Regions from separate parts of the Desulfitibacter alkalitolerans DSM 16504 genome, predicted to be linked through region 1. Evidence: riboswitches for the same ligand, from Rfam matches in the RefSeq annotation. Region 1 holds a riboswitch; each other region holds the start of a gene.
The links. Region 1 has a riboswitch for cobalamin ahead of thiC (phosphomethylpyrimidine synthase ThiC). Riboswitches for the same ligand answer to the same signal wherever they lie in the genome.
Positions count from the first base shown of each region.

Region 1 (4,779 bases):
AGGGCAACCCTGGCTTTTGCCATTTGCAGATTTCTATCCCATGCACCTTTTCTTCCCCTTGCAATATCCGCTGCTTGAGCTGCTATCTTGATAGCTTTTACACCTGTTCTAACATCCTCCTCATTTGGCAGACCCAGATGTTCGGCAGGAGTCAAATAACACAAGAAATCAGCACCGCACATTGCTGCATAAGCTCCTCCAATTGCACCGGTAATATGGTCATAACCAGGTGCTATGTCTGCAGCCAAAAATCCCAGAACATAATAGGGAACATTATAGCAGAGTCTTTTTTGAAGAAGAATGGTGGACTCAATATGGTTTAAGGGAACATGGCCTGGACCTTCCACCATAACTTGTACTCCAGCTTCCAATGCTCTTTTTACTAGATCGCCGGCCAGCATCAATCCCTTAAGCTGCACCTGGTCAAGAGAATCAGCAGTACAACCTGGTCGAACTGCGTCTCCAACACTAAAAACTACATCATACTCCTTCATAATTGCCAGCAGGCGGTCAAAATGTTCTAGTAGCGGATTTTCCTTTTGGTTGTGAAACATCCAACCTGTTAGGAAGGAACCTCCACGGCTGACCACTTCAGTAACCCTGCCGGTTTTTTGAAGGGTTTTCAGCACATCTAAGCTCAAGGCACTGTGAATAGCCATAAAATCAAGGCCGTCAGCTGCTTGTTTTTCAATTGTGTCAAGTATGTCATCAGGTCTCATTTCCACCACGCTTCCATATTTATGAATGGCTTCAACTCCAGCCTGATAGAGAGGTACACTTCCTACAGCCACCCTTGCCAGGGACAGGGTCTGTCTTCTCATGGCATCAATATCTCCGCCTGTACTCAAATCCATGAAGGAGTTGCATCCTGCTTCCTCGGCGGCTTTTAGCTTTCTAGCTTCCATTTCAGCCTGAGACCTATCACTTGAAGTGCCTATAAGAGCATTTACTTTAATATCTAATCCCTTGCCAATTCCACAAATCCTGGAACGGCTGCGGTTCTTGTTTTTAGGGATAACAATTGTTCCCTCGGCAACACCTTGACGAATGAATTTAACATCTACATTTTCCTGAATAGCTACTTTTTCCATTTCTTCAGTGATTTTTCCAGCTCGTGCTTTTAACATTTGAGTCATTATTAATCACCCCTTCTTTTAACTAACTATTTAAACATGCATTTCATATCTGAGAGTACAACGACCTCTTAGCCATTTATTTAAACCGTGGAATTTATCATAAATAATAATTTCTTCTAATATTAAGAGCTACATTTAGCATGCATGTTTAGTATCAGTATTTAAATACTTGGAGATTATCTCCATGGCACAGTATTGTCCGCACATGCTGCATTTGGAGGAGAAATCATCACTTCTTTCTTTCCAGATTAGTTTTGCGGTAGTAGGATCAATGGCCAGGGAAATCTGTTTATCCCAGTCAAGGGCTTTTCTGGCAATGGACATCTCAAGATCCCAGTTTACAGCAGCAGGCATTCCCTTGGCCAGGTCCCCACAGTGGGCAGCAATACGGGCAGCTACTACTCCTTCTCGAACCTGATTAGCATTGGGAATACCAAGATGCTCGGCAGGTGTTACATAACAGATGAAGTCTGCACCGGCCCATGAGCTTACTGCACCGCCAATGGCTGCACTTATGTGATCATGACCCACACCTGTATCCGTTACAAGGGGACCAAATACAAAATATGGAGCATTTTTACATAGTCCCTTCTGAAGTTCAATGGTCGTTTTTATCTGGTTAAGTGGAACATGTCCTGGGCCCTTAACCATAACCTGAACACCAGCATCTCTTGTTCTTTGTACCAGTTCCCCCAGTACTACCAATTCTTGAACCTGTGCACCGTCTAAGGAATCAGCCAGGCAGCCAGGTCTCATGCTGTCAGCAAAGCTTAGAGCTACATCGTAGTTCTTGGCAATTTCCAGAACCCTGTCAAAGTATTCATATAAGGGATTTTCCCTCTGGTTATGTACCATCCACCCTATGAGATGAGATCCTCCGTAGCTTACAAGGGGATCAATTCTACCTTCTCTTTTTGCACGCTCTATAATAGCCATGGTGGTGCCACAATGAAGTGCTAAAAAGGCCACTCCTTCAGCCGCTTGAGCTTCAATTACTTCAAAAAGATCATCTGCTGTCATTTTAAGAGATGATCCATATTTAATACCAGCATTAGCAAGGGCCTGATATAAGGGAAGTGTACCTACCGGTTTAGAAACTGCAGATAAAACTTCCTTACGCATTGCATCAATCTCACCTGTTACACTCAAGTCCATTATGGCATCTGTGCCGGCATCAACAGCTGCCCTGATTTTTTCCAATTCATTTTCAATACTTGCATCTTTCCCATATAGACCTACACTTGCACTAACCTTGGTTTTAAGTCCGGCACCTACTGCCAGGGGTACTGCATTAGTGTGATTAGCATTTTTAAGTATGACAATTTTACCTTCAGCTACTCCCTGTCTGATAAATTCAGGACTGACTTTTTCTTGTGCTGCCACCTGCTCCATTTCTCTGGTGACAATACCATTTTGAGCATTTCTCAGTAAAGACATTGCTTTTACCTCCTTGGTTTTTAATATTAAAAAGTCCCCAACCTTAGATAGAAAAAATAAAAGTCCCCAGCCAAAATAAAAATCTGGCTGAAGACTTTACCATCATCCTCAATGCTGCAGTTGTCTGTCTCTATTCCCGAGAGACTTTCCTCTTGCAAACAGGCAGGTTTCCTGACTTCCGTATCATTGCGGCTTTACTCCTTCCCATTCTCCTTATCCCAAAGGGCGTGAAGAACAGTGGATATTTGTAAAGCAGCTCTCCGGTTACAGTGGCGGGACCGTTTGGGACTTGCACCCAATTCCCTTTTGACCTCCATCTGGAGGCACCAATTTGCACATAGCAGTTTATTAACTTTATCAACATTTTAATTTCCACTACTGGAAATGTCAAGAAATTTCTATTATTTTTCCTATCACCTTCCAGATGTTCGTTATGCCTGCCCAACAAATACTTAAGATGAATAGAATTATTATTAGATTTGATGGAGCCAGAGCTCTATTCTGGGAAGATGAAGCAGGTTAAGATGCACATAGGATAAGTACTAGCAGCTCCTAATCAGATCTGGCACAGCCCAGTTTAAATCAACATTTCCCTTGATGCCTTTCACCTTTCCTGAATTGGTGTACTGCCATGCTGTCCATCTGGCCCAACCACCTGCATTGTCAGGATATTCCGGGTTACCCCTTGCATGGGGATACATTGCAATCCAAAGGGGCATATGAGCAAGGATAAAGCCATGGGCAGGATGATTAAAATTGTTATGTTCTTTGATAAAATAGCTTCCAGTATAAAGCATTAAAGCTCTGCCAGTATTCTCTGTAAAATAGCGGTCAAATGAGGCAGCCCACTCTAAAATTTCATGGGTAGCTGCTTTGGAGTCTTTTTTGGCCGGCGGTACCTCTAAGTCCAAAACCGGAAGTATGTCACCAACTCTATTTTTCCCAAAGCCTTCTGCCATGGTTTTGATAAAATGCTTCGCTTCTTCAATAGCCCCCTGTTTGGTTGGATTATTGTCTGGCCTGGCAAAGTGGTATGCACCTGTTGGGATGTTTGCTGCTAATGCTCCCCTTGCATTACTTATAAATCTGGGATCGGTATATGTTCTTCCTTCAGTAGATTTAATATAGGCAAAGCTTATATTAGCTTTTTTTACAGAATGCCAATCTATTTCCCCCTGCCAATGGGAAACATCTATTCCGTGTAAACAGCTTGCACTTGCCTTTTGCAATTGGAAACCTCTTAGTATAAAAGCTTAGATACATTAATACATCATATATTTTTAGCGTCATTTTGTTACAAAAAGTATCTGAAAGGTTTGAATTAAATATTTAGTATACTGATTATATACTGCTATATACTGTTTGGAGCGTTACCATTATTTTACCTTAATGGCATTTTAGCGTATCACTGCCTAGACATATTGGGGCTGTTTTCTTCTGATAAACTGCCCAAAGCCTTTTTCCCCTAAAAACTGACCATTTTCTACTATTATATTGCCCCTTAATATAGTTGTACTTGGGTAACCCTGAACCTCAATTCCTTCATAAGGTGAATAGTCACTGCCCATATGAAGGGTATCTGTGCCTAGACGAACCTTTTTGTTCGGGTCAAAAATGACAATATCTGCGTCAGTACCAACAGTTAAGGTGCCCTTGTTTGGATACATGCCAAAGATTTTAGCCGGGTTATGACACAGCACCTCTACGAGCTTGTTAAGGGAAATCCTATTGTGATTTACTCCAAAGTGATGCATTAACGGCAATAAGGTCTCTGTACCAGGAATACCAGGGGGCACATCCTTGAAGGATTCCTTGCCTTTATCCTTTTGTGCTGTTGTAAATGAGCAGTGGTCTGTGCTGACTACTGATATGGAACCTTCCTGAATGCCTTCCCAGAGCTTATCCTGATCTGTTTTTTTCCTAAGGGGTGGCGTGGCAATATGATAATGGCCGTTGGTTTCTAGATATTTATCATCATTTAGAACCAGATATTGCGGACAGGTTTCAGCCATTATGGGCACCCCCCTGCTTCTGGCCTGCCTGATAATCTCTGCTCCCTCTGACGTAGAAAGGTGCACTATATACAACAAGCTATTAGTATACCCGGCAAATAAAGCGGCTTTGGAAACTGCTTCTGCCTCGGCAATATTAGGTCTGCTTAAAGGGTGATATTCAGGAGCTAGCTTGCCCTCTGCTATATTCTTTT
Region 1 covers NZ_KK211102.1:16,812-21,590, reverse strand. Annotated here, with positions in the region: gene bzaB (B12 lower ligand biosynthesis ThiC-like protein BzaB) at 1-1,136, opposite strand, end outside; gene thiC (phosphomethylpyrimidine synthase ThiC) at 1,272-2,573, opposite strand; cobalamin riboswitch at 2,718-2,919, opposite strand; gene K364_RS24240 (glycoside hydrolase family 25 protein) at 3,116-3,802, opposite strand; gene hydA (dihydropyrimidinase) at 3,986-4,779, opposite strand, start outside.

Region 2 (4,779 bases), 110 kb from region 1:
TTTTGGCAATAGTAGCTGCCATTCTTACCATTCAACCATCAATCACCAAGTCCATTGCTCAAGGTGGCAACAGGGTAGCGGCTACTATTATTGGGGGGATAATAGGCTTTATTATTGTCAATTATTTTGGAGCCCATCCAATAACGGTGGGTTTGGCTGTAATACTTGCCATAACCATTTCAATTAGGCTCAAACTGCAGGAGGGCATAGTTATAGCTGCTATTACTGTGGCTGCTGTCATGGTTGATGTAACGGGAGACCCAAAGCTTTTTGCTCTTCATCGACTAATAGAAACTCTGGTGGGAATTGGAGTAGGTGTGGGTGTAAATCTCGTATTTTCTCCTCCCAACACTGAAAAGACCTTAATTGAGGGATTAACTGAGGTTAACCAGCATCTAAAAAATCTTTATGTTACTGTGTTAAATGGCTTTATATCAAATAATGGATACGACCAGGAAAAGCTTGATAAGGAAATTACAGAGGTAAGGGGTAAACTAGAGGATATCCGCAGGAAAATGTTTGAATTTAAAGATGAAATAGGATACAGGAAGGTATTAAAAAGCCAACAGGTTAAGAAATATGAGACAGTGGTAACAAGCTTTAATCTTATATTCGAAAGAATTTTAGGTATCTACTATACTGAGTTAAATCGCTCCCAAAGGGACATAGATATTGAAGGAGCTTCAAAGGAATACAGGGATATTCTGGAGACATTGCAAAAGCTCTTAACTACTACTGTTAGCATGCAGGAAAACCTGCTGTGCTATTTAACAAGCAAAAATGTGGACCTGTGTTTGTATTTAGAAAACTGTGGGCACCAAAGCACTGAGCTTGTAAAGGATCTTAGATGGCAAATAAATAAGTGGCACTTAACTGATGAGAACAAGAACAATTCCGTTTCGCTTATGGAGATATCCAACATTGGATATGAAATGGAGCAGATAAATCATCACCTTAAACGCATTACAGGTGCTTTGAAACAGCTTATTGAAGGGGAAACTGTCAATTCTGAAGAAGGATTTATAAAATGGCTGACAGCAAGGGTGTTTACTAGGAATAATAGAGATAGTTGAAATTAAGAGGGCTAATGTTAAGAGCTAACAAATAATTATGAGGAAATTTTGAAGTTTGTATGTATCTTAAAGGAATAGGTTTACTTTAAGAGAATAAATAAATAATGATAAACTTAATATGATACTTCTATTATTAAAAAGGGGGAGGGGTTAAAAGTGAATAAATGGAAATGTGGTAACTGTGGTTATAGGTTGGAAGCTAAAGAACCTCCGGAACAATGTCCTAGCTGTCAACAGAAGTGTACGTTTATAGATGACAATTGTTATACTCCAGATTGCGGCCTGGTTGAAAATAAGGAGGTATAGATATGTGGAAAGTATTCAAAGCTGAAGAGGTTGTTGATTTTGCAGTGCAAATTGAGAAAAACGGCCAAAAGTTTTATGAAGCCCTTGCAGATAAGCTAGACAACAGGGAGCTGAGTTTGATTTTTGCTGATTTGGCAAATCAAGAGAGTAAACATATAGTTGATTTTCAAAGGCTTCTTGGTGACTTAAAGGCTGCTCCTTTAAATGAAAGCTACCCAGGGGAGTATGAGGAATATGTAAAGGGCCTTGCTGAGAATCATGTGTTTATAAAGGGAATAGATGAGGCCATCAAACATATTAAAAGTCCGGTAGATGGTATAAACATGGCATTAAGCTTTGAAAAAGACTCAATAATGTTCTTTCAGGAGCTAAAAGAGCTGGTTTCCCCAGGGAATGCAGGTGTAATTAACAACCTTATTGCAGAAGAAAAGAAGCATATATTAAGGCTTATAGAGCTAAAAAAGATGTACAGCTGCGTTTGTTTCGGTTGATTTTTATTTGATTTTCTTTAAGAGTTTTTTTGTTTGTTTAAGCTGTTTGAGAAGAATAGGGTTATTGTTATTTTTGCTTTCGGTAGATTGCAGCAGCTTTTCATAGGCCTTACCTTGTTTTACAAACTGTTCTAGCTTATCTTTGGTTAAACTCACAATTTTCACCTGCCAAAATGTTCTATGTTATATATATTGCCGTTTTATAAAGAATTTAACCTCAATATTTAGAGAGAATGTAAAAGAAATTTTTTTTAAAAGAAGGATTATTAGAAGAAGTGTAGAACTTTATTTTATAGAGTAAAAATTTAAAAGTGATGTCTGGTACAAGATGTTTAAAAGGGAAACCGGTGAGAGTCCGGTGCGGTCCCGCCACTGTATTGGGGAGCTTTTTTACAATATGCCACTGGGATTTCTGGGAAGGCGTAAGGAAGCGAGGAACCTAAGTCAGGATACCTGCCAGGGAGCAAGTTAACGAAAGCCTACGGTTGATAGGAGTTTCTTTGAGCAGTCATTATTCTCCTCAGCTTATTGGTCGAGGAGTTTTTTATTTCCAAACCTAGTTAGATAGCTCTTCAAAGTTTGGCCGGTTCTGTACTATTTTACAGTAAACCGGCATTTTTTTTGTTGCAAAAAAGCTATACTACCTTTATACTTATCAGAAAAAAGAGGAGCATGGCTATGAAACACATACTTGCGCTTTTAGTTGTAGACAGACCTACTGTTTTATCCCACATTTCAGGGTTAGTGAGCCGCAGGGCATTTAACATTGTAAGTATAGCTGCTGGACCAACTGAGCAGGAAAAGGTCACAAGAATAACCCTTGTGGTTGAGTGCGATGAAACCGAAATACATCAGGTTATAAACCAAATGGAGAAGCTGGTAGATGTTATTAAGGTGAAAAACTTGACTGCTGAGCCTTCACTGGCTAGAGAGCTCGCACTAATTAAAGTTAATGCCCTGCCGGAAAAAAGAAGTGATATTGTTGATATAGTTAACATTTTTCGAGCTCACATAGTTGATGTAACCAGAGAAACCATGGTTGTAGAACTAACAGGTGAAAGTGACAAAATAGATGCCTTGTGTGAGGTTTTAAAAGACCATGGGATTATAGAAGTGGTTAGAACCGGCAATATTAGTGTAACCAGGGGACCAAGATCTGTTAAAGCCTACTAACAAAAAATCATCAACCAACATACTTCTACTGCTAAAAAATGCAATAAATACCACAATTAGATAATCATAAATAGCTGCCTTCTACGGGAAAATAAGTAAAAAGGAGGCATCTAGTAATGTTATTTAAATCCAAAAGCAGAATGCGAAAGTTTAACTGGTTGGCAATTTTAGCATATCCAATTGCGTTTATTAAAGGATTAATAGTAGGAAAACTACTGGGCAGATTAAAACTTGGCAGAAGGTAATTCAAGCAATCTAAGAAATGCTGCCTCCCTCATGGAGGATAGCATTTCTTTTTATTAATCTGGTGATTGCATAATTGGACCTAGATGTTAATTTTTTGTGAAGAAATCAATCCAAGGTAGGATTTTTCCAAAAAAAAGATAATATCTATAAGTAAAATAATTTAGCAAGGAATTGGAAACCCTATTGCTATAACTGTTAAGGCGTTGGTTTTTACAAAGCCGATAAATTATCACGAGGAAGGAGGTATTTTAAATGTGTGAAGGTTGCAATTGTCAGGAAGCACAACAAGAGAAAAGAACCAAATGTGAAAGCTGTGGCTATGAGGGAGAACCTTTTACAGTATGCCCAAGCTGCGGAACATAAGTTGAAGAAGGTTTGAGGAGAAACTATAAGTAAGGGTGGGTTTATAATGTGGAAGTGTTCAGTTTGTAATTTTATCTTCGAGGGTGAAGATGCACCTGAAAAATGCCCTAAGTGTGGTGCTCCAAAGGAAAAGTTTAGCAGGCTAGAGGAAGCTGCAGAACAAAAAATTGTTGGAGCCAGGGAAACTAATCATCTTTTAATGACCTCTATAGATTTATTAGATGAATTGGAAGCTATAGGTGAACGCGGGGTTGAGATTAATCTTGACCCTGGATGTTTAGGCTATTTCACAAAGCTAAAGGAACAGGCGAAATTATTAAAACAGAACTCTCTAGCAGAAATAGAGGTTCATGTTAAAAAGGATAAATGGGGCTAAAATTAAACCCGACAGTAAATGTCGGGTTTAACCATTAAAATTCCTTTATTGCCTCTGTTGGGCAAGACTCCACCGCTTCTTTCGCACATTCCTCTTCGTCAGCAGGCACCTCATTAACTTTTGAGATTGCCAGACTTCCATCGTCATTCCAGTCAAAAACTTCTGGACAGATATCAATGCATTCGCCACAAGCGATACAAAGATCATCGTCAACTTTTACGCGCATTTTAATCGTCACCTCCTAATTTAGCCTCTCTAGTGTTAACGTAAGTTGGTAAAATAATACCTGACTTTTAGCTGTTTTTTCTAATGGTTGGCCTGTACATATCAAGAACTCCAAGGGTAATATGGGCAAGGCCAAACCCTACTACCCCGGCACCCAAAGCTGTCCCGCCTAAAACAGTAGCTCCTACACCAGTAACAGCTGCACCTAATCCTGTAACTACCCAGCTAGTGGTTGTACTTTTACTTTTAGCCATTTCCTTACCTCCTAAAAATTTTAATATAAAGCAAATTATTGTTTTAAAGCAACCTTAAATTAAAAATTGTTTTATTATCTGTAGTTTGGCTTTCTACAATAAATTTAAGCTATTATATATCTGGTGTTTTAGTGTTATTTGAGGAAATAATTATCTAATTTATAAACTATAGGAGGAATATCCAATCTTATAGGTGAAATAATAACTGTTAATTTTTAAGTACTTGAGGTGCCGCATGAACAGAAAGAATTCAATCATATATAATGAATTAA
Region 2 covers NZ_KK211102.1:123,019-127,797, reverse strand. Annotated here, with positions in the region: gene K364_RS25765 (FUSC family protein) at 1-1,073, shown strand, start outside; gene K364_RS26970 (rubredoxin-like domain-containing protein) at 1,230-1,379, shown strand; gene K364_RS0114850 (ferritin-like domain-containing protein) at 1,382-1,870, shown strand; gene K364_RS26755 (hypothetical protein) at 1,874-2,026, opposite strand; cobalamin riboswitch at 2,173-2,345, shown strand; gene ilvN (acetolactate synthase small subunit) at 2,549-3,043, shown strand; gene K364_RS27635 (hypothetical protein) at 3,160-3,288, shown strand; gene K364_RS27630 (hypothetical protein) at 3,546-3,668, shown strand; gene K364_RS0114825 (rubredoxin-like domain-containing protein) at 3,699-4,028, shown strand; gene K364_RS0114820 (ferredoxin) at 4,063-4,254, opposite strand; gene K364_RS0114815 (hypothetical protein) at 4,322-4,507, opposite strand; gene K364_RS24325 (HD-GYP domain-containing protein) at 4,743-4,779, shown strand, end outside.
Region 2: another riboswitch for cobalamin. It lies ahead of ilvN (acetolactate synthase small subunit); the one in region 1 lies ahead of thiC (phosphomethylpyrimidine synthase ThiC).

Region 3 (4,779 bases), on a different contig from region 1:
TGACTATGAGGGAGTAAACCTAAATCTAATATGGGATATTATAGATATTGATTTGAAAGTATTAAAAGAGCAATTAATGAGGTTAGACTCAAAAACTGAAGAATAATGTAAAGTATAGCCCTGCATTTGGCAGGGCTTAATCATTAATTATCTCTTTTAAAGCTGTGAGTGTATAATTGATTTCTTCATGGGTGTTAAACCAACCAAAGCTAAAGCGAACTGTCCCTCCTGGAAAGGTTCCCATGGTTTCATGTGCCCATGGTGCACAGTGTAAGCCTGAGCGGGTCATTATTCCATAAACTTGATCGAGGATAAAGCTGAGCTGGCCGCCATCCATATTCTTGATATTTAAGGATACACAAGGGGTTTGCCGTGACAAATCCCTGGCGCCGTAGATTTCTATTTCAGACAGGTCATTACACCCAGCTATGAAGTGCTTTAATAGGTCCATTTCATGCTGCCTGATTTTCTCCAGGCCGGTTCTCTTTATAAACTCAAAACCTGCAGTCAGGCCCATTATTCCAGGAGTATTGGGCGTACCGCTTTCCAATCTATCGGGAAATGCCTCAGGCTGCTCCAATAGATGAGATTTACTTCCCGTACCTCCCAGAATAAAAGGCTCCAGAACTGTTTCATCGTCCATGTCAATGCAAAGTCCTCCAACGCCTGGAGGTCCAAATAGCCCCTTATGCCCCGTAAAGGCCAGAAAGCTTAGATTTAACCTTTTCATGTCAATTGGTATGCTGCCGGCAGTTTGAGCTGTATCCAGCAAATATAAAAGACCGTGGTCACCTGCAATCCCGCCTATCTCTTCTGCAGGCTGCAGGCTGCCAAAAACATTTGAGGCATGATTTAGGACAATAAGCTTTGTATTAGTTTTAAGTGCCTTCCTGATTTTATCTGGATTAATAAAGCCGTCTCCATCTGCTTTGACGGTGGTATAATCAATTATTCCAGATTTTTTGAGAGCTTCCAAGGGACGGGCAACTGAGTTATGTTCTATGCTTGATGTGACAACATGGTCCCCCTTTTTTAAAACCCCTCTTAACACAAAATTAATGGCATAGGTTATGTTCATTGTAAACACAACCTTAGCCGGGTCAGGGCAATTAAAAAAATCAGCTATAACCTCTCTAGCTGCTAGGAGCTTTCTGCCGGCTTCCAGACCTAATCTATATCCTCCCCTGCCGGGACTTACACCTATAGTATTAAAATATTCATTTATTGCCTGAACTACTGTGGGTGGTTTGGGATGGCTTGTTGCTGCATTATCAAAATATACCTGTCTCATATCTTATGTGCCTCCTGATAGCCTGGTTTGCAAAATTTAATAAATTCCAGATTAATGGGGGATAGGGTTTTAGTTTTATTATAGGCTATATAAAAATTGCGTGTAGCAGGCATTTCCAGGATTTCATAGGTGTTAATTAGCTTGCTTTTTGCATAATCTCTTGCAGCAATTTCTGAAATAATGGAAAATCCCATGCCTTCCTTAACACCCTGCTTGATGGACTGGACATTATCAAAATATCCAATGACCTTTAAAAGAGACAATTCCAGCCCCGAAGAATGCAGTACCTTTTCTATAAATGCCTGGGTTCCTGAACCTGGTTTTCTAAAGATGAAGTTGTTATCTAACAAGCTGGTTATGGATACGGGAGTATCAAGTTTGATATTTGCAGGTGTAATAAGAACCATCTTTTCCTCGTGAATAGGAATGAATTCCAGTTTATCAGCATAAAAAACCTCACCCAGCATTCCAATGTCTGCTTCGCCATTAACCAAAATATCTGCTACTCCCAGAGAATCCTTTTGGGTAACGGTAAAATTTGTTCCTGGAAACCTTTTAATGAAATTTGCAATTAAAGCTGGAACCATGTATTGATTAGGCACAGTACTAGCGGCAATATTTATTGTGCCTACGGTTTTGCCGGTCCAGTCCTTCAGATCCCACATGGCCTTTTCCTTAATGTTTAGTATCTCCTTTGACCAGTAATATAATCTTTGTCCAAAGGGTGTGAGAGTAACTCTTTTGCTAAGTCTATCAAAAAGCTTTTGACCAAAGTATTTCTCAAGGCTATTAATATGTGTGCTAACTGTTGATTGACTTAAGAATAAACTGTCTGCTGCTTTAGAAAAACTCTGATGTTCAGCAACCTTAACAAAAGCCATTAACTGATGAAACTGCATAATAACCTCCATAAAAGAATTATCTCTTTTTATTCCATTTTATTGTATCTATTGTCTCGATATAATTCAATTGTTTTTTTAGATTAAGGTGTTGCTTTAAAGCTTGGTTGAAGGACCCAAATTATTTAAAAAAGAATGTCATTGAAAGGTTACTGTTTTCCGGCAATACTTTTTTTGCAGTGAAATCATTAAATAGAATAAAAATCACATTAGTACAAAAGTTACCTTGTCTATTTGACCATGTTTACGTTATAATAGGTATAATCTGAATATATTTTAAGAATAGGTGCCCGTTAGGGTTAAAAGGGAAACCCGGTGCAATTCCGGTACGGTCCCGCCACTGTAACCAGCTACAATCCGTATCATAACCACTGAGTCTTCGGGAAGGGATACGGGGAGGATTATCTGGAAGTCAGGAAACCTGCCTGTTTTTGAAGTTACATGAAAGACCCTCGAGGAAAGTGGTCAAATGTGGCAATTTCTAAGAATATTGCTTCTACCCTTGGGGTAGAAGTTTTTTTAAATTTGGGGACATTCCTTGACAAGAGGCTAGACAAATGATGCACACCAAAGCAAGGTTTTGGAAGTGTTATTCTGACTTCTGACTTCTGAAGAGGTGTGTCCCCTGGAGGTAGAAAACATGAGCTTCCCCCGTATATTGATTGCAGGTGTACAAAGTGGAGTTGGCAAGACGACCCTTACCCTGGGATTGTTGGCTGCTTTAAAAAGAAGGGGCATCAAGGTACAGCCATTCAAGGTTGGTCCCGATTATATAGATCCTGGGCTGCATTACCATGCAGCTGGTGTCAAAAGCCATAATTTAGACAGCTGGATGGGCAGTGAGGAGGTTGTTAAAACAGTCTTTGCTAGAAATGCCCAAAATGCTGATATTTCTATAATAGAAGGAGTGATGGGGCTATTTGACGGTGCCAGGGGAGAAAGGCTAAAGGGCAGTAGTGCTCATATAGCCATGATCTTAAAAGCACCTGTAATCCTGGTGGTTAATGTTAAGGGAATGGCCAGAAGTTGTGCAGCATTAGTTAAAGGCTACAAGGAGTATGTTTCTGGATTGGACCTCAAGGGAGTTATATTAAATAATGCAGGCAGTGACTACTATAAAACAATATTAGCTGGGGCCCTGGAGGATGAATTAGGAGTAAAAGTGTTGGGCTGCCTGGCAAAGAATAAGCATATAACCATGCCGGAGAGACATCTGGGACTGCTTCCAGCTGAGGAAAACAATGAATTAAGTTCAGCCATCAGCTTAATGGCAGACTTAGCTGAAGCCGAGGTTGATGTGGATGCACTCCTTGCAGCAGCCAGGGCCTCTGAGCCTGTAGAATTTAAAGAGTATAATAGTTCGAGCACGCCTCGCAATCAATATAAAAACACCTTCATTGGAGTGGCAAGGGACCAGGCTTTTACCTTCTATTATCAGGATAGCCTTGATTATCTCCAGGAGCTAGGGGCCAGACTTGTATATTTTAGTCCCCTTAAAGACTCCTCTGTACCAGATGTGGATGGGTTATATATAGGCGGCGGTTTTCCAGAGATGTTCATTAAAGAACTCTCTGAGAATCAATCCATGATTACCTCTTTACATAATGCCCATGACAAGGGGCTGCCCATATTTGCAGAATGTGGTGGCTTCATGTATCTTACTGAAAAGGTTGTGGATTTTCAAGGTAACAGCTGGCCTGGTGTAGGGCTTGTACCTGTTGAAGTGAAAATGACAAATAAACTGGCTGCCCTGGGATATGTCAAGGCATCAGCCCTGAAAAAATCCATTATTGGAGATTTGGGTGATGAAGTAAAGGGCCATGAATTCCATTACTCTGTCATGTCAGGAATACCAGAAGAAGACAGCGCTTTTTCTCTTGTTGGGGGCAAGGGTGCTGATTATAGAAGAGATGGATATGCCAGAAGAAACCTTTTTGCATCTTACGTCCATATACATTTGCGATCAAATCCAAAGGCAGCCCTGAATTTCCTGGATGCATGCCGGGAGTTAAAGCAAAGAAGATAAACTATTAAGTTAAAATACCAAGGGATGGAAGTGTAGCTGGTGGTCATAGATAACAACAAGGATGGGAAAAAGCTGCGCTCTGGATACACTACTGGAACCTGTGCTGCAGCTGCTGCCCAGGCAGCCTTGAAGCAATTATTAGAGCTAAGAAAACAAAAAATACACAATTTAACTCCAATAATCTTTCCAATTCATGTTGTTGCAGTTGATTTGCCCCAGGGAGGTACTGTCAGCATTCCCATAAAGAGCATAACTGTTAAGGGAGATATAGTAACAGCAGAGGTTATAAAGGATGCGGGAGATGACCCTGACATTACCAATGGTACAAGTATCTGTGCGTCTGTAGAAATCCTGGAGGCAAATTCTTTAGAGATACTGGAGCATAATAATGAAATAATTCTCCTTGGAGGAAAGGGTGTTGGCAGGGTAACCAAGCCTGGGCTTTCAGTACCAGTGGGGGAGCCAGCAATAAATCCTGTGCCCAGGAGGATGATTATACATGAGGTTAAAAAGCTTCTTCCCAGGGGTAAAGGAGTAAAGGTTACAATAGCAATTCCAGAGGG
Region 3 covers NZ_KK211103.1:220,858-225,636, reverse strand. Annotated here, with positions in the region: gene K364_RS0117590 (HepT-like ribonuclease domain-containing protein) at 1-106, shown strand, start outside; gene K364_RS0117585 (aminotransferase class V-fold PLP-dependent enzyme) at 137-1,291, opposite strand; gene K364_RS0117580 (selenium metabolism-associated LysR family transcriptional regulator) at 1,288-2,190, opposite strand; cobalamin riboswitch at 2,458-2,633, shown strand; gene K364_RS0117575 (cobyrinic acid a,c-diamide synthase CobB) at 2,831-4,216, shown strand; gene cbiD (cobalt-precorrin-5B (C(1))-methyltransferase CbiD) at 4,256-4,779, shown strand, end outside.
Region 3: another riboswitch for cobalamin. It lies ahead of K364_RS0117575 (cobyrinic acid a,c-diamide synthase CobB); the one in region 1 lies ahead of thiC (phosphomethylpyrimidine synthase ThiC).

Region 4 (4,779 bases), on a different contig from region 1:
TACTATTTATTCAGGCTAGCCATGTATGTTGCAGGAAAAAGGCTGTTTCCTGCATTTATAAATCTAGATGCCAGTTTCAACGCCAAATACCAGGACGAAGTAGCTTATATGGGATGTCGTACAAGGGTTATTGCCAATGTAAATGGGCCGGAGGTGACAGATGGCAGGGGAAACCTTTCATTTACCACTATCAATCTACCTAGAATTGGTATTGAGGCAGCTGGAAATTGGAAGAATTTTTATAGAAAGCTTGACGAAACAGTAGACCTGGTTATTGACCAACTCCTTCATAGATATGACATACAAAAAAATCTAAAAATTACTGATTTTCCTTTTTTATTTGGTGAGGAGCTTTATCTGGGAAGCGATGCCCTTAAGCCTGGTGAGAAAATAGAAACATGCATAAGGAATGGAACACTGAGCATGGGCTTTATTGGCCTTGCCGAGATTCTAGTAGCCATGACAGGCAAGCACCATGGTGAATGTGAAGTAGCTCAAAGCAAAGGGTTGGAAATAATAGGGCATTTGCGCAGGAGAGTGAACGAGGCCACAGTTAAACATGGGTTAAACTTTACTCTCCTTGCCACCCCTGCAGAAGGCTTGAGCGGCAAATTTCTAAAGATGGATATTCAAAAATTTGGAGTAATTAAAGGTATTACAGACAAAGAATGGTATACAAACTCCTTTCATGTACCAGTAGAGTATAACATGTTTCTATTTGATAAAATCAAGGTTGAGGCCCCATACCATAAATTTTGCAACGCAGGACATATTTCCTATGTAGAAATGGCGAGCAGTATGGAACACAACTTGATAGCTTATGAGCAGATTGTAAGAGAAATGCATGCCCAGGATATGGGATATTTTGCAATTAACTTTCCAGTGGACTGCTGCAGTGGATGTGGTCATTCAGGTGTTATATATGAAGACAATTGCCCAGTTTGCCAGAGCAAATCAATAAAGAGAATAAGGAGGATTACTGGATATCTCTCTACTCTTAATAAATTTAATAATGCAAAAAAACAAGAAGAGAAAAACAGGGTGATCCACTTTGAAGGAAACTAAAATGTATTTGCAAATTGCTGATTACATTAGAACCAGTGTTGTGGATGGACCTGGAATCAGGCAGGTATTATTTTTATCCGGGTGCAATTTTGCTTGCAAGGGATGTCATAATCCTAAGCTTCAGGACTTTCATTATGGAAAATCAATGTCAATAACAGACGTAGAAAAACTTTTTACTTTTGATAAGAGAATAAATAGAGTAACTTTTACTGGAGGAGAGCCCATGGAGCAGGCTTTTGTTCTAGAAAAACTTGCCACCAGGTTAATAAGCAAGGGCGTGGAGGATATATTAATTTACTCGGGCTATATAATTGAAGAAATCTTATCTGAAGGAGATGAGAATAAAATCAAACTTTTAAAAAAGTGCAGTACCCTTATAGATGGTAGATTTGAGATTAGCAAAAAAGACCTTAGGCTTCCTTTTAGAGGTTCAGCTAATCAAAGGATCATTGATTTGCGAAAAATAAGGTCTTTATTAGTTAATAATCCGGTCAGCCAAGTTGTCAGACCTTAAAAAATTTCTCCTTTACCATATGTTTTTTTCTTGGTAAGATATAGTAAAATATAAGCTTTTAGATATTTGTAAGATATAAAAACAAGGGGGTTTAATATCAAAAGGAGGTTAGCAATGAGAATGAATAATATCGAAAGAATTTTAAAAGATATTTTACAAGGCCAGCAGGAAATGCGCGGAGACATAAAGCAAATGCAAGGTGATATTGCGGAGCTAAGAAGCAATCAACAGCAAATGCAAGGAGATATCAAGCAAATGCAAGGTGATATCACACAGATGCGTGGAGATATCAAGCAAATGCAAGGTGATATTACAGAGTTAAAAACAAATCAGCAGGTCATGCGAGGAGATATTCAACATATACAGGAAGATATTAAAGAAGTTAAGTGCGATATAAAGGATATTAAATTAAAGCTTGATGATTTGGAAATTAAAAATGCTGAAAGACATATTGAGATTTATGGTGAAATCAAAGCTCTTCGAAAGGACTTTTTAGCCATTGAATCAGTAACAGCTAAAAACTGGAATGATATTGTTCATCTTAAAGGTGTTAAGCTTATATAAAGGGCAAAATCTTTAGTTTAAAATTATTTGGGATATATTTGTATAATAATTTTCTTATTTAATGAAGTCGGGTCACAGCAAATCTCAAATTCTATCTTAATAAAAAGGTAATTAACTAGTTTGGGAATTTCTTAATTGACAGTTCAAATCTTTGTTGTTAAGCTGTAAATATAGTATAATTTAATACTTGTATGAAGCAAGTGATACTTCATGGAGAAGTAGAGAGGGAAGCTGGTTAGAATCCAGCACGGACCCGCCACTGTGAAGGGTAGTCAAGCTGCATTTGTGTCACTAGGCATTAGCCCTAGGAAGACGCAGTATTGACAATGACCTGAAGTCAGGAAACCTGCTTGTTTTATAAACTAATAGCTTGCCCACGTGGACTTGGGAAGGGTTGTTTTTTATTGTCTTGATTACCTTAAGACGTATCCCTTTTGCCATGTACCGCAAAAGGGTTTTTGTTTTAGAAATAGCGTTTTAGAAGGGAAGATGATATACAGTGCGTGCCTATATTCTGCAAAGACTGCTGTACTTGATACCTGTATTTTTTGGTGTTTCTCTTTTAACCTACAGTTTAAGTAAACTAGCCCCGGGGGATCCAGCAGAAATAAAACTTAGACAGGCTGGCTTTGAACCTACCCAACAGATGCTTGAAGCTACAAGACAACAAATGGGATTAAATGATCCAGAATATGTTCAATTCTTAAATTGGTTAAGTGGGGTACTTAAGGGTGACCTGGGTGTGTCCTTTTATTCTGGTACTCCTGTGACACAGGAAATATTATATAGGCTTCCGGCAACCTTTGAACTAACCTTTGCTGCTTTAATAGTAATGATTGCCATAGCAATGCCTGTTGGAGTTTTAGCGGCAGTTTATAAGGGCACGTGGGTTGATAATATAAGCAGAGTATTTGCTTTTTTAGGTGCATCAATGCCAGCGTTTTGGTTGGGTTTAATACTAATGTATTATCTATCAGTGAAATATACGATTTTCCCGGTAATGGGCAGACATGGCATAGATAGCCTGGTATTGCCTGCAGTTACCCTGGGTATGGGAATGGCTGCAACCTATACTAGACTATTAAGAGCTAGTATTTTAGAGGTATTGGGACAGGATTATATAATGGCGGCAAGGGCTCGGGGACTAAAGGAAAGGATAGTTATTGTAAACCATGCCTTAAAAAATGCACTTATATCAATTGTAACCCTACTTGGTATGTCACTGGGCTTTTTGCTCGGGGGTACGGTGATTGTTGAAACTGTGTTTTCTTGGCCAGGGGTTGGTAAATATGCAGTTGAGGCTATTTTCAACCGAGACTACCCAGTAATTCAGGGGTATGTTCTGTGGATGGCAGTAATATTTGTACTGGCAAACCTTCTCGTAGACATTTCCTATAGGTTTTTAGACCCGCGCATACGCTTAGGAAGGGGGTCTTGACATAGGCATAATTAGGAGCTTGGCTAAAGATAAGATGGCCCTAATCGGACTCATAGTAATTTTAAGTATAGTACTTTTAGGTATATTTGCACCCTATGTAACCCCTTATTCTCCAGATAAACAGAATTTAAAGCAAACACTCAAACCACCAGATAAGGATTTTCTAATGGGTACGGATCATCTGGGAAGATGCATATTTACGAGGATAGTATATGGAATAAGATTATCACTTGGAGTTTCCTTTGTTGTAATAAGCATCATTTTTACCTTGGGGGTTGCGATTGGTACAACTGCAGGCTATATGGGTGGAAAAATCGATAACCTTTTTATGCGGTTTGCAGATGTTATTCTGGCCTTTCCAGGACTTGTTTTAGCCATTGGCATAGCTGGCATTCTTGGACCAAGCTTAATCAATATAATGTTAGCTTTAGCTGCTGTTAACTGGGTTGGTTATGCCAGGATAGCCCGGGGACTAGTTCTATCACTACGGGAAAAGGAGTATGTACTGGCAGCAAGAGTCAGCGGAAGCACTCATTTAAACATTATTTTTAGACACATACTGCCCAATATGATTTCTCCCCTAATAGTGCTGGCAACCTTAGACATGGGGGCTATCATATTACAAATATCTGGACTGTCTTTCCTGGGATTAGGTGCTCAGCCCCCAGATCCAGAATGGGGTGCCATGTTAAATGACGGTAGATTCTTTTTTCAAAGGGCACCTTGGTTAATGCTTTTTCCTGGGTTTGCTATCTTAATAGTTGTTATGGCCTTTAATCTGGTAGGTGATGGCCTGCGAGATGTCCTGGATCCAAAGTTCAAAAAAATAATCTCACATAAGAGGGTGATGTAATGTTAGAAGCAAGGATTGAAAAGTACTGGACAGGCAGAGCTAATGGATATAGCGAAGCGATACAGGAAGACATGAACTCTTTTAAAAAAAATGCATGGCAGACAGTTATTAAGGATTATGTAGGAACTGATGGACCAATTAAAGCTTTAGATGTGGGAACGGGTCCTGGCTTTTTTGCAGTAATTATGGCTGAACTTGGTTATGAGGTCACAGCCTTAGATACCAGCAGTGAAATGCTTAAAGAGGCTAAAAAAAATGCTCAATTTGCCGGCTTTGAAATAACCACAATCAAGGGAGATGCACATAGAATTGAGCTTTCAGATGGCAGCTTTGATTTAATCATTT
Region 4 covers NZ_KK211103.1:104,264-109,042, reverse strand. Annotated here, with positions in the region: gene K364_RS0116965 (anaerobic ribonucleoside triphosphate reductase) at 1-1,065, shown strand, start outside; gene nrdG (anaerobic ribonucleoside-triphosphate reductase activating protein) at 1,052-1,579, shown strand; gene K364_RS0116955 (hypothetical protein) at 1,694-2,143, shown strand; cobalamin riboswitch at 2,325-2,511, shown strand; gene nikB (nickel ABC transporter permease) at 2,643-3,581, shown strand; gene nikC (nickel transporter permease) at 3,601-4,434, shown strand; gene K364_RS0116940 (class I SAM-dependent methyltransferase) at 4,434-4,779, shown strand, end outside.
Region 4: another riboswitch for cobalamin. It lies ahead of nikB (nickel ABC transporter permease); the one in region 1 lies ahead of thiC (phosphomethylpyrimidine synthase ThiC).